2 regions of the Allobosea sp. PAMC 26642 genome follow, and region 1 is predicted to be linked to the other one. Evidence: predicted binding sites of a transcription regulator. Region 1 holds the regulator's gene; the other holds the start of a gene.
The links. The regulator PhoB, encoded in region 1, activates phosphate uptake and scavenging genes when phosphate is short. The targets are predictions, from matches to a motif close to TGTCATNNANCTGTCAT.
Positions count from the first base shown of each region.

Region 2: AXW83_RS05725 (RNA degradosome polyphosphate kinase) is a predicted target of PhoB. The motif match lies at 5,041-5,057, and genes of this name have one in related genera.

Region 1 is NZ_CP014301.1:4,505,537-4,513,100, reverse strand. Features, by position in the region: gene AXW83_RS21605 (ATP-binding protein) at 1-426, shown strand, start outside; gene pstS (phosphate ABC transporter substrate-binding protein PstS) at 525-1,550, shown strand; gene pstC (phosphate ABC transporter permease subunit PstC) at 1,738-2,709, shown strand; gene pstA (phosphate ABC transporter permease PstA) at 2,721-3,611, shown strand; gene pstB (phosphate ABC transporter ATP-binding protein PstB) at 3,658-4,458, shown strand; gene phoU (phosphate signaling complex protein PhoU) at 4,492-5,211, shown strand; gene phoB (phosphate regulon transcriptional regulator PhoB) at 5,338-6,036, shown strand; gene AXW83_RS21570 (aldo/keto reductase) at 6,133-7,071, shown strand; gene polA (DNA polymerase I) at 7,256-7,564, shown strand, end outside.
Region 2 is NZ_CP014301.1:1,224,753-1,232,316, forward strand. Features, by position in the region: gene purN (phosphoribosylglycinamide formyltransferase) at 1-468, opposite strand, end outside; gene purM (phosphoribosylformylglycinamidine cyclo-ligase) at 519-1,592, opposite strand; gene AXW83_RS05710 (AI-2E family transporter) at 1,817-2,926, shown strand; gene AXW83_RS05715 (P-loop NTPase family protein) at 2,934-3,626, shown strand; gene AXW83_RS05720 (acyl-CoA desaturase) at 3,645-4,889, opposite strand; gene AXW83_RS05725 (RNA degradosome polyphosphate kinase) at 5,064-7,322, shown strand; gene ppx (exopolyphosphatase) at 7,258-7,564, shown strand, end outside.

The DNA of each region.
Region 1 (7,564 bases):
ATGGCGCGCGAGCGCAACGTCACGCTCCGGCTCGAGGTGCCACCCGAACCGGTCAAGGTCGCAGGAGATCGCGACGAATTGTTGCGGCTGATGGAAAACCTGGTCGAGAACGCGATCAAATACGGCAAGGCAAACGGCGAGGTCGCGATCGAGGTGCTCGGCGGGCCCGCAGAGGCCAGCGTCAGCGTGCGGGACGATGGGCCGGGCATCGCACCCGAGCATCTGCCGCGCCTGACCGAGCGCTTCTACAGGGTCGATACCGCCGCCAGCCGCGAGGCGGGCGGCACGGGGCTGGGGCTCGCCATCGTCAAGCACATCGTCCTGCGCCATCGCGGACGACTGACGATCGAGAGTTCGCTGGGGCAAGGCGCGACATTCCGTGCGATTTTGCCGCGCTTCGGGACGCAGCCCCGCAACACCGCATAACGGTTTGTGACAGCTTTGATGACGGAATGTCATGCACCTGTCATACTGAGGGTGTTCTGACGGGGCGCTGAAACTTGCGACCCAACGAGGACCCCTCAATGCGCAAAATTCTCATTCTCGCGGCGGCGACCGTCGGCCTGTCGGGCATCGCCCAGGCCGCCGACATCACCGGCGCCGGTGCGACCTTCCCCTTCCCGATCTATGCCAAGTGGGCCGAGGCCTTCAAGAAAGAGACCAATATCGGTCTCAACTATCAGTCGATCGGCTCTGGCGGCGGTATTCGCCAGATCAAGGCCAAGACCGTCGCCTTCGGTGCGACCGACGCCCCGCTCAAGGGCGAGGACCTGACCAAGGACGGCCTGATCCAGTTCCCGACCGTGATGGGCGGCGTCGTCCCCGCGATCAACGTCGCCGGCGTCGAAGCCGGCAAGCTCAAGCTGACCGGCCCGATCGTCGCCGCGATCTATCTCGGCGACATCAAGAAGTGGAACGACCCCAAGATCGTCGCGCTCAATGCCGGCGTGACCCTGCCCGACGCCAACATCAACCCCGTCTACCGTTCGGACGGCTCGGGCACGACCTATGTCTTCACCGACTACCTCTCCAAGGTTTCGGCCGAGTGGAAGTCCAAGGTCGGCGCCAACCAGTCGGTCCAGTGGGCTGTCGGCATCGGCGGCAAGGGCAATGAAGGCGTCTCGGCTTCGGTCAAGCAGGTCGCCAATTCGATCGGCTATGTCGAGTACGCCTATGCCAAGCAGAACAAGCTCAACTACGCGCTGCTCCAGAACGCGGACGGCAACTTCCCGGCGCCCGACGACAAGGCTTTCCAGGCCGCCGCCGCCAACGCCAACTGGAACGAGGCTCCCGGTTTCGGCATCTCGCTGAACAACCAGAAGGGCGCCGAGGCCTGGCCGATCACAGCCGCGACCTTCATCCTCGTCCACGCCAAGCCGGAGAAGCCGGAAGAAGTGCAGGCCGCGCTGAAGTTCGTCGACTGGGCCTTCAAGAACGGCGACAAGCTCGCTCTCGACCTCGACTACGTGCCGCTTCCGGCCGCCGTCAAGGATCAGGTCCGCAACGCCTGGAAGGGCGTCACCGACCCGGCCGGCAAGCCGATCTTCTGATCGTCGATCCAAGGGCGAAGCGGGATTCATCCCGCTTCGCCTCTCTCGACCCTCATCCCGAGGAGCGGTTTATTTCATACCCGCTCTTCGGGATGAGGGTTCGATCCAGAGATAACGATCGCTTTCGCCTCTCCCCGCCTCGCTTCTTCTTGCCTCGATTTGTTTTGCTTTGACCGGAGTTCCACGGATGACAGCCGTGACAAACCAAATGGACATCCCGGCTGCGCCGATCCAGCGCAAGACGCCCAAGGGCACCTTCGACATCATCTTCCGCAATGCGAGCTTCCTCTCGGCACTCTTTGTGCTCGTGCTGCTCGCCGGCATCATGTTCTCGATGGTGGTCGGCGGCTGGCCTGCCTTCCGCGAGATGGGCATCGGCTTCATCACCTCGAGCGTCTGGGACACCCAGAACGACCAGTACGGCGCCTGGCCTGCCATCGTCGGCACGCTGTCGACCGCTTTCCTGGCGCTGGTGATCGGCGTGCCGCTGTCCCTGGGCATCGCGGTCTACCTGACGCAGCTCGCGCCGCCCTGGTTCAAGCAGCCGGTCTCCACCGCGATCGAACTGCTCGCCGCCGTGCCCTCGATCATCTACGGCATGTGGGGCCTGTTCGTCTTCGTGCCGCTGTTCGCGGCCTATGTGCAAATTCCGCTCTCCAACATCGTCGAGGGACTACCGATCGTCGGCACGGTTTTGTATTCGCGCTCGCCCTCGGGGCTCGGCATCCTGACGGCGGGCATCATCCTCGCCTTCATGATCATCCCCTTCATCGCCTCGATCACCCGCGACATGCTCGACCAGATCCCCTCCGTGCTGCGCGAGAGCGCCTATGGCATCGGCGCGACGACCTGGGAGGTCGTGCGCCACGTGCTTGTCCCGCAGGCCGGCGTCTCGATCATCGGCGCGGTCATGCTGGGGCTGGGCCGCGCGCTCGGCGAGACCATGGCCGTGACCTTCGTCGTCGGAAATGCGAACCGCCTCTCGGCCTCGATCATGGATCCGGGCTCGACGATCGCCTCGCGTATCGCCAATGAATTCAACGAGGCCATGGGCCTGCAGCTCAACGCGCTGATCGCGCTCGGCTGCATCCTGTTCTTCGTCACCTTTGTCGTCCTCGTCATTGCGCGCATCCTCGTGTCGCGCGTCAAAGCCTACTGAGCGAGCTGGTCATGAGCCTGACGACACCGTCCACCGTCCGCGCCCTTCCCCATGCCGAATGGGGCCGCGTCCGCCAGTCGCGCCGCACCGCCGACAAGCTGATGCGCGTCATCGCCACCGGCTTCACCTTCCTGGCGATCTTCGTGCTGTTCTGGATCCTCGGAATGCTGATCGTGAAGGGCATCGGCGGGTTGTCCGTCGCGACCTTCACCCAGGTCACGCCCGGCCCCGGCTCCGAGGGCGGCGGTCTCGCCAACGCCATCGTCGGCTCGATCGTGCTGACCTTCCTCGGCATCGTCGTGGCGACGCCGATCGGCGTTCTGGCAGGGACCTATCTCGCCGAATACGGCAAGGGCTCGAAGCTCGCCGACCTGATTCGCTTCATCAACGACATCCTGCTCTCGGCACCGTCGATCCTGATCGGCCTGTTCGTCTACGTCATCATGGTCGAGCCGCTGGGCGGCTATTCCGGCTGGGCCGGCGGCGTGGCGCTCGGCATCATCGCGATCCCGGTGATCGTGCGCACCACCGAGGACATGCTGCGGCTCGTGCCCGGTCCGCTGCGCGAGGCAGGCTCGGCGCTCGGCGCGCCGCCCTCTGTCGTGATCACCTCGATCACCTGGCGGGCGGCGAAATCCGGCATGGTCACCGGCATCCTGCTGGCACTCGCCCGCATCGCCGGCGAAACCGCGCCGCTGATCTTCACCGCGCTGAACAACAATTTTTGGTTCTCGCCCACGCTCAAGGGCGGCGTCTCCAACCTGCCCGTGACGATCTACCAGTTCGCCTCTGCTCCTTATGAGAACTGGCAGGAGCTCGCCTGGGCCGGTTCGCTGATCATCACGGTCTCGATCCTGCTGCTTTCGATCATCGCCCGCCGCATCGTGCGCGGCTCCAAGTAAAAGCCGACGCCAAGACCCGTCGCGTCCGATCTGAAGGAACCTGTCGATGCTTTCGACTCTTGAACTGAGCCCGCAATCGCTCGACGCCGATGCCCCCGTCCGGATCGCGGTCAAGAACCTCGATTTCTACTATGGCGAGCACAAGGCTCTGAAGAGCATCAACCTCGACTTCCGCGACCGCCATGTCACGGCGCTGATCGGCCCCTCGGGCTGCGGCAAGTCGACCCTGCTGCGCATCTTCAACCGCATCTACTCGCTCTATCCGGAGCAACGCGCGACGGGCGAGATCATGCTCGACGGCCGCAACGTCATCTCCAACGACATCGACGTCAACGAGTTGCGCTCGCGCATCGGCATGGTCTTCCAGAAGCCCACACCCTTCCCGATGTCGATCTACGACAACGTCGCCTTCGGCATCCGCCTGTATGAGAAGCCGCCGAAATCCGAGCTCGACGACCGCATCGAGGGCGCCCTGCGCCGCGCCGCGCTCTGGGATGAGGTCAAGGACAAGCTCAAGGCGTCGGGCATGGGCCTTTCTGGCGGCCAGCAGCAGCGCCTGTGCATCGCGCGCACCATTGCGCAGAAGCCCGAGGTGATCCTGTTCGACGAGCCGACCTCGGCGCTGGACCCGATCTCGACCGGCAAGATCGAGGATCTGCTGGAGCAGCTGAAGACCGACTTCACCATCGTCATCGTCACCCACAACATGCAGCAGGCGGCGCGCATCTCGCAGTACACCGCTTTCATGTATCTCGGCGAGGTGATCGAGTTCGCTCCGACCAACACCATCTTCATGAACCCCGCCAAGAAGCAGACGCAGGACTACGTCACCGGCCGCTTCGGCTGAATCGAACTCCGCTCTGCACAGGGACACACGCCGATGACCGACCATATCGTCCGCTCCTACGACGCCGAACTTGAAGCGCTGCGCCGCAGCCTTGCCGAGATGGGCGGGATGTCCGAGCGTATGCTCGGCGATTCCACCGTGGCGCTGGTGCGCCGCGATACCGCGCTGGCCCAGAAGGTGATCAGCGCCGACCAGCGCCTCGACAACCTGCAGCGCGATGTCGAAGAACGCGCCGTGCTGACCATCGCGCGCCGCCAGCCGCTCGCCAACGATCTGCGCGAACTGATCTCGGCGATCCGCATCGCCTCCGACATCGAGCGCGTCGGCGATCTCGCCAAGAACATCGCCAAGCGCGCCGTGGCCATCTCCGGCCAGTTCCAGCCGCCGCACCGCGCCGTGGTCGGGCTGGAGCATATGAGCCGCCTCGTCCAGGCCCAGCTCAAGGACGTGCTCGACGCCTATGCCGCTGGGAACGAGCAGAAGGCGATGGAAGTCTGGCACCGCGACGGCGAGATCGACGCGCTCTACACCTCGCTCTTCCGCGAGTTGCTGACCTACATGATGGAAGATCCGCGCAACATCACCTTCTGCACGCATCTGCTGTTCTGCGCCAAGAACGTCGAGCGTATCGGCGACCACACCACCAACATCGCCGAGACGATCCATTATCTCGTCACCGGCGAGTCGCTGGACCTGAACCGGCCCAAGCTCGACACGACCGATATCAGCGTCGAGGCAGTGCTCGGGAGCTGACACCCGTCGCGTCATGGTCGGGCTTGACCCGACCATCTCGGACACCAGAGGGTTCTGGTGTGAGGGATTCTCGGGTCAATCCCGAGAATGACGCGCAGGGAACCGCCCAACATCTGGAAACCCGCCATGCCCGCACGCATCCTGATCGTCGAGGACGAGGAGCCGCTAACGCTGCTCCTGCGCTACAATCTCGAAGCCGAGGGCTTCGAGGTCGACAGCGTTGCGCGCGGGGACGATGCGGAGCTGCACCTGCGCGACAACACGCCCGATCTCGTGCTGCTCGACTGGATGCTGCCCGGCCTGTCGGGCATCGAGCTCTGCCGCCGCCTGCGGGCGCGGCGCGACACCGAGCGCGTGCCGATCATCATGCTGACGGCTCGCGGCGAGGAGACCGAGCGGGTGCGCGGTCTCGCCACCGGGGCCGACGACTATGTCGTCAAGCCGTTCTCTCTGCCCGAGCTGATCGCGCGCATTCAGGCGCTGCTGCGCCGGGCCAAGCCGGGCCACGTCGCGGGGCTGCTGGCAGCCGGCGATCTCGAACTCGACCGCACGACGCGGCGCGTGCGCCGCTCGGGTTCCGAGCTGCATCTGGGACCGACCGAGTTCCGGCTGCTCGAATTCCTGATGCAGGCGCCGGGCCGGGTCTATTCGCGCGCTCAGCTGCTCGACGCCGTCTGGGGCCGCGACGTCTATATCGACGAGCGCACTGTCGACGTCCATGTCGGACGCCTGCGCAAGGCGATCACGCCGGATAATACGAAAGACCCGCTGCGCACCGTGCGCGGCGCCGGCTACGCCTTCGACGAGACATTCGCTCGGGGGTGAGGCGTTCGCGTCGCGCGGCGGCCCTGCGTCCATGGCGATTGCGAACGGCGTCCGGGTCTGGTCCCTTGCATCATTCGCCATGAAGGACGCTTTCCCATGCTCACCCGCAATCTCGGTCGCTCCGGCCTTCGCGTTTCGCTCGTCGGCCTCGGCTGCAATAATTTCGGCGGCCGGATCGATGACGACGCGGCACGCAAGGTCGTCGATGCGGCGATCGAGAACGGCATCACTTTGTTCGATACCGCCGATGTCTACGGCAATCGCGGCGGCTCCGAGACCGTGCTCGGCCAGTTGCTCGGCGCGCGCCGCAAGGACATCGTGCTGGCGACGAAGTTCGGCATGGACATGAACGAAGCCGGCACGATGAAGGGCGGCTCGCGGCACTACATCATGAACGCGGTCGAGGCTTCGCTGAAGCGGCTGAAGACCGACTGGATCGACCTCTACCAGATTCATCGGCCCGACTCGCTGACCCCGATCGAGGAGACGCTGCGGACGCTCGAAGACCTGATCCGTCAGGGCAAGGTGCGCTATATCGGCTGCTCGAATTTCGCGCCTTGGCAGGTGGCGGATGCCGCCTGGACGGCGCGCGATCTGGGCGTTACCGGCTTCGCCTCGTGCCAGGACGAGTACAGCCTGCTCAAGCGTGGGGCCGAGAGCTACCTGCTGCCCGCCACCCGTCACTACGGCATGGGGCTCCTGCCGTATTTTCCGCTGGCCAACGGCCTTCTCACCGGCAAGTACAAGCGCAACGCCCCACTGCCGGAGGGCGCGCGCATGACGCGCGAGGCGCCGCGCGCTGCGGAAGTCCTGACCGACGCCAACTGGGACAAGACCGAGAAGCTGGCGGATTTCTGCGAGTCGCGGGGCCGGACGCTGGTCGAGCTCGCCTTCTCCTGGCTGGCGGCCCAGCCGGTGGTCTCCAGCGTGATCGCAGGCGCGACCAGGCCAGAGCAGATCGCGGCGAATGTGAAAGCAGCTGACTGGGTGCTGTCGCCCGAGGATCTGGCCGAGATCGATACGATCACGAAATAGGGCGCTACCGTCATTCTCGGGCGACGCGAAGCGCAGACCCGAGAATCTCAGGACGAGAAGGCACTGTCGAAGAGATGCTCGGGTCAAGCCCGAGCAGGACGCCATGGCCACTCCTGACAGCTTCTTGCGGATCGCGCCGCCTCTGCGATAGACCGCCCGGCGCCGGTTGCTTATGGTCCGCGCCATGAGCGAGACAGCCCCGAACGCCGCCGCCCCGGACCTCAAGCCCGGCGACCATCTCTTCCTGGTCGACGGCTCGAATTTCATCTTTCGGGCCTATTTCCAGTCGATCAACCAGGACCGGAAATACAATGCCCGCTCGGACGGGCTGCCCTCGGGCGCGGTGCGGCTGTTTGCCACCAAGCTCTTCCAGTTCGTCAAGGACGGCGTGCTCGGGGTGAAACCGACGCATCTCGCCATCATCTTCGACAAGTCGGAGAACTCGTTCCGCAAGGAGATCTACCCGGCCTATAAGGGTAACCGCTCCGAGCCG
Region 2 (7,564 bases), 2.2 Mb from region 1:
GCGCGTCGCCAGACTGTCCTCGTCGTCCCCGGGCAGGACCGGTATTTTGGCCTGCGCGATGACCGGGCCGGCATCGAGTTCCGGCACGACGAAATGCACGCTGCAGCCATGCTCCCCGACACCCGCTGCCAGCGCTTGGGCATGGGTGTGCGTGCCCTTGAACAAGGGCAGCAGGGACGGGTGTATATTGATCAGCCGGCCCTCCCAGCGCCGCACGAACCACGGCGTCAGGATGCGCATGAAGCCCGCCAGCGCCACGAGATCGATCTGGTTGATCCGCAGCGCCTCGTCCATGGCGCGCTCGAACGCCTCGCGGTCCTTGCCGAACTCGCGATGATCGACGGTCGCGGTTGCGATGCCAAGCGCCTGCGCTCGTTCGAGGCCGGCAGCATCGGGCCGGTTCGAGAGCACGAGACCAATCTCGGCAGGATAATCCGAAGCTTGCGCAGCCTTGGCCAGCGCCACCATGTTCGAGCCGCGCCCCGAGATCAGAATACCGACGCGCTTACGTGGTCCGCTCACAGGGAAAGCTTGCCGCGATAGCCGACGGCCTCGTCATCGGCTCCGATCGGGACGATCTCGCCCAGCCGCACCGGCTTTTCGCCAGCCGCTGTCAGCGCCGCCTCGACCTCCGCGGCCTTGGCCGCATCGGCCGCGACGATCATGCCGATGCCGCAGTTGAAGGTCCGCAGCATCTCGCGCTCGGCGACGCCGCCGGTGCGGGCGAGCCACCCGAAGACGGGCGGCACGGTAATGGCCGACAGGTCGAGCGCGACGCCGAGCCCTTCGGGCAGCACGCGCGGAATGTTGTCGGGGAAGCCGCCGCCGGTGATATGCGCCAGCGCCTTGATGCCGTCCGTCGCCTTTAGGGCGGCAAGCAGCGCCTTCACATAGATCCGCGTCGGGATCAGCAGCGCTTCCGCCAGGCTCGTCTCCGGGGCGAACGGGGCAGGGGCGTCCCAGGCCAGCCCGCTCATCGCGACGATGCGCCGGACCAGCGAAAAGCCGTTCGAGTGCACGCCAGACGAAGGCAGGCCAAAGATCACGTCGCCCGGCGCCAGATCCGCCCGCGGCAGCAGGGTGCCGCGTTCGGCCGCGCCGACCGCGAAACCGGCGAGATCGTAGTCCTTCTCGGCGTAGAGGCCCGGCATCTCGGCGGTCTCGCCACCGATCAGCGCGCAGCCCGCTTGCCGGCAGCCATCGGCGATGCCGCGCACGATCTCGACGCCGACCGCGGGATCGAGCTTGCCGGTGGCATAATAGTCCAGGAACAGCAGTGGTTCGGCGCCCTGCACGATCAGATCGTTGACGCACATCGCCACGAGATCGATTCCGATGGTCGAGTGCAGCCCGCTCTCGATCGCGATCTTGACCTTGGTGCCGACGCCGTCATTGGCCGCAACCAGGATCGGATCGGTGAAACCCGCGGCCTTGAGGTCGAACAGGCCGCCGAAGCCGCCGATCTCCGCATCCGCACCCGGCCTGCGCGTCGCCCGCACCAGCGGCTTGATCTGGTCGACCATGGCGTTGCCGGCGTCGATATCGACGCCCGCCTGCGCATAGGTCAGTCCGTTGGCGCCGGGTTTGGTCATGGTCGAGAGCCTTCATCCTGTTCGCGCGAGCGATAGGCAACCACGTCCGGTGTGGCAAGCGGGCAGGGTGCATTCCGGCTGCCGATCCACCGTTAGGGGCTCGTGCCCCCGGCATCCGACGAAACCCTCATGCGATCGCGTCCGGCAGCGGCCGCTTGGAACCTCCGCTGCTCTCGCTTATCTGTGGTCGCGCGCTGCCGTCGGCGCGAGAAAGGCCTGGATCGATGACATTGCAGCGTCAAATCGGCTTCTGGCTGATGTCTCTCGTCGTTTTCGTGCTGCTTCTCGTTCTGCTCCGGGACATTCTGCTGCCCTTCGTCGCCGCGCTGGCACTGGCCTATCTGCTCGATCCGCTGGCCGACAGGCTGGAACGAATGGGGCTGAGCCGGCTTGCCGCCACGATCGCCATCCTCTTCATCTTCCTGCTGGTCTTCGTGCTCGCACTCGTGCTGCTGGCGCCTTTGCTCGGCCAGCAGCTTGCCGGGCTCGTGGCGCGCCTGCCGGCCGACGCGGCCAAGCTGCAGGCGCTCGTGCTGGAGCGCGGAGCTCCCTGGCTCGAACGCCTCGGCGGCACCAAGATCACCGAGGAGGCGCAGAACTCGCTCGGAAACCTCGTGGGGGAGGGGACGAAATGGGTCGGCAGTGTGCTCCAGTCGCTGTGGACGGGGGGCACGGCGATCATCGGGGTGTTCTCGCTGCTGGTGCTGACGCCGGTCATCGCCTTCTATCTGCTCGTCGATTGGGACCGGATGTGCGCCACTGTCGATGGCTGGCTGCCTCTCGACCATCGCGAGACGATTCGCGGTCTACTGCGCGAGATGGACACCGCCATTGCCGGCTTCCTGCGCGGGCAGGCGCTGGTCTGCCTGCTGCTGGGTATCTTCTACGCCGTGGGCCTGAGCCTGCTCGGCGTCAATTTCGGCGCGCTGATCGGCATCATCAGTGGTTTTCTCTCCTTCATTCCCTTTGTCGGCTCGCTGACCGGGCTCGTGCTCTCGGTCGGCGTCGCGATCGTTCAGTTCTGGCCGGACTGGACCTGGCCGCTGGCGACGCTCGGCGTCTTCGCCGCAGGCCAGTTCCTCGAAGGGAATATCTTTCAGCCGAAATTCGTCGGCGATTCGATCGGCGTGCATCCGGTTTGGCTGATGTTCGCGCTGCTCGCCTTCGGCACGCTGTTCGGCTTCGTCGGTCTGCTGCTGGCGGTGCCGCTCGCGGCGGTGATCGGCGTGCTCTGCCGCTTCGCGCTCCGGCAGTATCTCGCCAGCAACATCTATCATGGCGGCGATGCGACCAAGGCCGCCATCGTCAAGGCGCGCATCGACGCCGACGCTTGAGCCTCCGATGTCCGAACCACCAGCCCGCGCGCGCCAGCTCGCCTTCGACCTGCCTGTCGACAGTCGTCACGGCGTCGAGGATTTTCTGATCGGCCCGTCCAATGAGGCGGCCTATGGCATGGTCGAGGCATGGCCGAGCTGGCCGGAGGCCTGGCTCAGGCTCGTCGGCCCCGAAGGTGCCGGCAAGAGCCATCTCGCGGCCATATGGGCAAAATCGGCCCATGCATGGTCTGTTCCAGTCGCACAGGTCACACAGGACAAGGTGCCGCATCTGGTCTCGGGTGGCGCGCTGGTCGTCGAGGATTGCGACACAGGAAGCCGCGACGAGGCGGCGCTGTTTCATCTGATGAACGCGATGAAAGCGAAGGGCGGCTTCCTGCTGCTGACCGCCCGCACCGAGCCCGATCGCTGGGGCCTGCGCATCCCCGATCTGCTCTCGCGGCTGCGCCTGGCGCCGCAGGCTCTCATCGCGCCGCCCGACGACGCTTTGCTCCGGGCGGTTCTGGTCAAGCTCTTCATCGACCGTCAGCTTGTGGTCGATGCCGGCATCATCGAGATGCTGGCGCTCCGGATGGAGCGGTCCTTTGCCGCCGCGCGCACCCTCGTCGATGCGCTGGACCGGCTCTCGCTCGAGCGCGGCCGGCGGGTCACGCGCCCGCTCGCGGCCGAGGTTCTGGCGGGGCTTTTTCCCGACGAGTGACGCCGTAAGGCCGCCCGATCAGCCCTGCGGCTGCGCCGATCCGGCCGGGGCCTGCGACGAGATCAGCCGGGCGTGCATCGCGTCGATCAGGAGGTCATGGGCGCGGGCCGCGATCGCATCGAGCGAAGGCGTGCGCACGAACATTGCGGCTGCCTTCTCGCTCAATTCCTCACGGCTCGGCAGCACCGGCAGATGCCACCCGGCGAAGGCGTCCTGCGCCTGCTGCTGCATGACCGCCAGCCGGTCGCTCGCGCGGTGCTGCAGTTCGGCGAGCGCGGTCCGCAGTTCCGCCCTCGTCAGCGTCGGCAGGTGGAGATCGGCCAGAGCAGGCGTCGCGGCATAGGCCTCGCGAAAGGCGCTGACGATCCGGTCCAGCGGCACCGATGCCGCCAGCCGCTCCGCCGAATGTTCGATCACGCGCGGCGGCAGTGCCTGCGAGCGGTCGATGATCGCCTGCGGCGGCGCCTTCAGATCCCAGACGAGCCCGATCTTCGACATCCCGAGAATGAGATAATAGGTCGGATCCCACTGCCACCAGCGGAAGCCCTGCCTGACACTGTACTGGTAGGCATGGTGGTTGTTGTGCCAGCCTTCGCCCATGGTGATGACCGCGAGCCACCAGTTGTTGCGGCTCTCGTCGCCGGTCAGATAGTGTTTGTCGCCATGCACATGCGCGAGCGAGTTGATGCAGAAGGTGCCGTGATAGACCGCGACCGTCGACCAGAAGAAGCCGACGAAGAGTCCGGCCCAGCCATCGATGGCGAAGCATAGAATGGCCAGCGCGATCGCGGGCGCGATCTCGAACCGGTGCAGCCACTGCAATTCCGGGAACTTCGTCAGGTCCGGGATCGTCGTGCGGTCGAAACGATCATGCTGGCGCGCGAAGATCCAGCCGAGGTGGGAGTAGGCGAAGGAGGTATGCACCGGCGAATGCACGTCATGCTCGGTATCGGCGTGGCGGTGATGATGCCGATGCTTCGAAGCCCACCACAGCACGCTCTTCTGCGCCGTCGATTGCGCCAGAACCGCGAGAACGAACTGGAAGAACCGGCTGGTCTTGTAGGTCCTGTGCGAAAAATAACGGTGATAACCGCCCGTAACCGCAAACATCCGCAGCCAGTACAGACCGATGGCGAGCCAGACCGAGGTCGTGGTCACGCCGCTCCAGATCGCGCCGAAGCAGGCGAAATGCGCGAGCACGAAAGGGATCGCGGAGGGATAGACGATGTCGTCATCGTCATGGGACGCGCCGCTCTGGGTCAAGGCAGCCTCTGCTGGAACGGACGGATCGCAAGGCAATTGCCGTCGAGCCGTACAGGATCGGGATCGTTCATAACTGAACAGTAGCCGTGGCGGTCGCGCAAGTGCACGTCTCGCCGCAGCTGCAGGCGACATTAAAGCAAATGGGCTCGCGCGTCATCGAAACGTCACGCTAGGATGACTTTCAAGGCGCCCAAGGAGACCGATGTGGCCACAGCAGCGACCCGAACGAAAGCCAAGCCCATGAGCGTAGAAACCGCTGAGGCGGCGACCGGCGATACGCCGGGCGGCGAGGCCGAGGCGATTCGGCAGTCGCCTGCCCGCTTCATCAACCGCGAGCTGTCCTGGCTGCAGTTCAACCGGCGCGTCATGGAGGAAGCCTCCAACCGCAATCACCCGCTGCTTGAACAACTGCGCTTCCTGTCGATCTCGGCGGCCAATCTCGACGAGTTCTTCATGGTCCGCGTCTCGGGGCTGCGCGAGCAGCTCAAGGCCGGCGTCGTCACCCGCAGCCAGGACGGGCTGACCCCGGCCGAGCAGCTTGCCGAACTCGGTAAGGCCGTAACCGCGCTGACGGCCGACCAGCAGGCCCGCTGGGTCGAACTCAAGGCCGACCTGCACGAGAACCGCATCCATCTGCTGGCGCCGGGCGACATCGGTCCACAGGAGCGCGTCTGGCTCGAGGATTATTTCCTGAACTACGTCTTCCCGGTGCTGACGCCGCTGGCGATCGACCCGGCGCATCCCTTTCCCTTCATCCCCAATCTCGGCTTCACCCTGGCGCTGGCTCTGGAGCGCGTCAGCGACGGCCGCCCGCTCGACGCCTTGATCCGCGTGCCGGGCAAGATGGATCGCTTCATCGAATTGCCCGATCTCGGACGCGAGGGGCTGCATCGCTTCATCGCGCTGGAAGATACGGTGGCGCTGTTCATCGCCAAGCTCTTTCCCGGCTACGACGTCAAGGGCACCGGCTCCTTCCGCGTCATCCGCGACACCGATCTCGATATCGAAGAGGAGGCCGAGGATCTCGTCCGCGTCTTCGAGACCATGCTGAAACTGCGCCGCCGCGGCGTGGTGATCAGGCTCGAGGTCAGCGTCGGAATGCCGGCCCATCTGCGCCGGCTGATCGTGCGCGAACTCAAGGTCGACGCCGACGAGATCGTCGAGGTCGTCGGCATGATCGGCCTCAACGAGTTGGCGCTGCTGGTCGGCGTCGACCGGTCCGATCTCAAGTTCAAGCCCTACAATGCCCGCTTCCCCGAGCGCATCCGCGAGCATGGCGGAGACTGTTTCGCGGCCATTCGCCAGAAGGACCTGCTCGTCCACCACCCCTATGAGAGCTTCGACGTCGTGGTGCAGTTCCTGCAGCAGGCGGCGCGCGACCCCAGCGTCGTCGCGATCAAGCAGACGCTCTACCGCACCTCCTCGAACTCGCCGATCGTCCATGCGCTCGCCGAGGCCGCCGAGGCGGGCAAGTCGGTAACGGCCCTGGTCGAGCTCAAGGCCCGTTTCGACGAAGAGGCCAATATCCGATGGGCCAAGGATCTGGAGCGCGCCGGCGTGCAGGTCGTCTACGGCTTCATCGAGCTGAAGACCCACGCCAAGCTCTCGATGGTGGTGCGTCGCGAGGCGGGCCAGCTCGTGACCTACTGCCATATCGCGACCGGCAACTATCACCCCATCACGGCGCGCATCTACACCGACGTCTCGTTCTTCACCGCCGACCCGGTGATGTCGCAGGACGTCGCACGCGTCTTCAACTTCATCACCGGCTATGCCGAACCGGCAGGGCTGGAAAAGATGTCGGTCTCGCCGGTCGGGCTGAAACAGCGGCTGCTCGACGATATTTCCGAGGAAATCGCCCATGTGAAGGCCGGCCGGAAAGGCGCGATCTGGGGTAAGTGCAATTCTCTCGTGGATCCGGAGATCATCGACGCGCTCTACGATGCGAGCCAGGCCGGTGTCGAGATCGACTTCGTCGTGCGCGGCATCTGCTGTCTGCGGCCTGGCGTCCCGGGCCTGTCGGAAAACATCCGCGTGAAATCGATCGTCGGCCGTTTTTTGGAGCACACGCGCATCTACGCCTTCGGCGCCGGCCACGGCATGCCCTCGGCGAAAGCCAAGCTCTACATCTCCTCGGCCGATCTGATGCCGCGCAACCTCGATCGCCGGGTCGAGGCGCTGACCCCGATCCTCAACGCGACCGTCCACCAGCAATTGCTCGAACAGATCATGCTCGCCAACTTCCTCGACAACGAACAGAGCTGGACGATCTTGCCCGATGGCGGCTCCCGACGCATTGTCCCGGCGCCGGGCGATGAGTCGTTCAACGCCCACAAGTATTTCATGACCAATCCGAGTTTGTCCGGACGTGGAAAATCTCTCTCTAATTCAAGCCCCCGTTCGCTTTCCAGACGCGGAGGCAAGAAGACCTGAGGCTGGACAGGCGCCCGGGCGGCTGAGTCTGGGCGATACGCTCGCCATCGTCGATATCGGTTCGAACTCGGTGCGTCTCGTCGTCTACGAGACGATCGCGCGGGCTCCGGCGCAGGTCTTCAACGAAAAGGAGATGGCGGGGCTCGGCCGTCAGGTCGCAACGACCGGGCGGCTCGCCACGGATGCGATGGACAAGGCCATCGCGGCGCTGGTCCGTTTCCGCATCCTCTGCGAGGCGATGC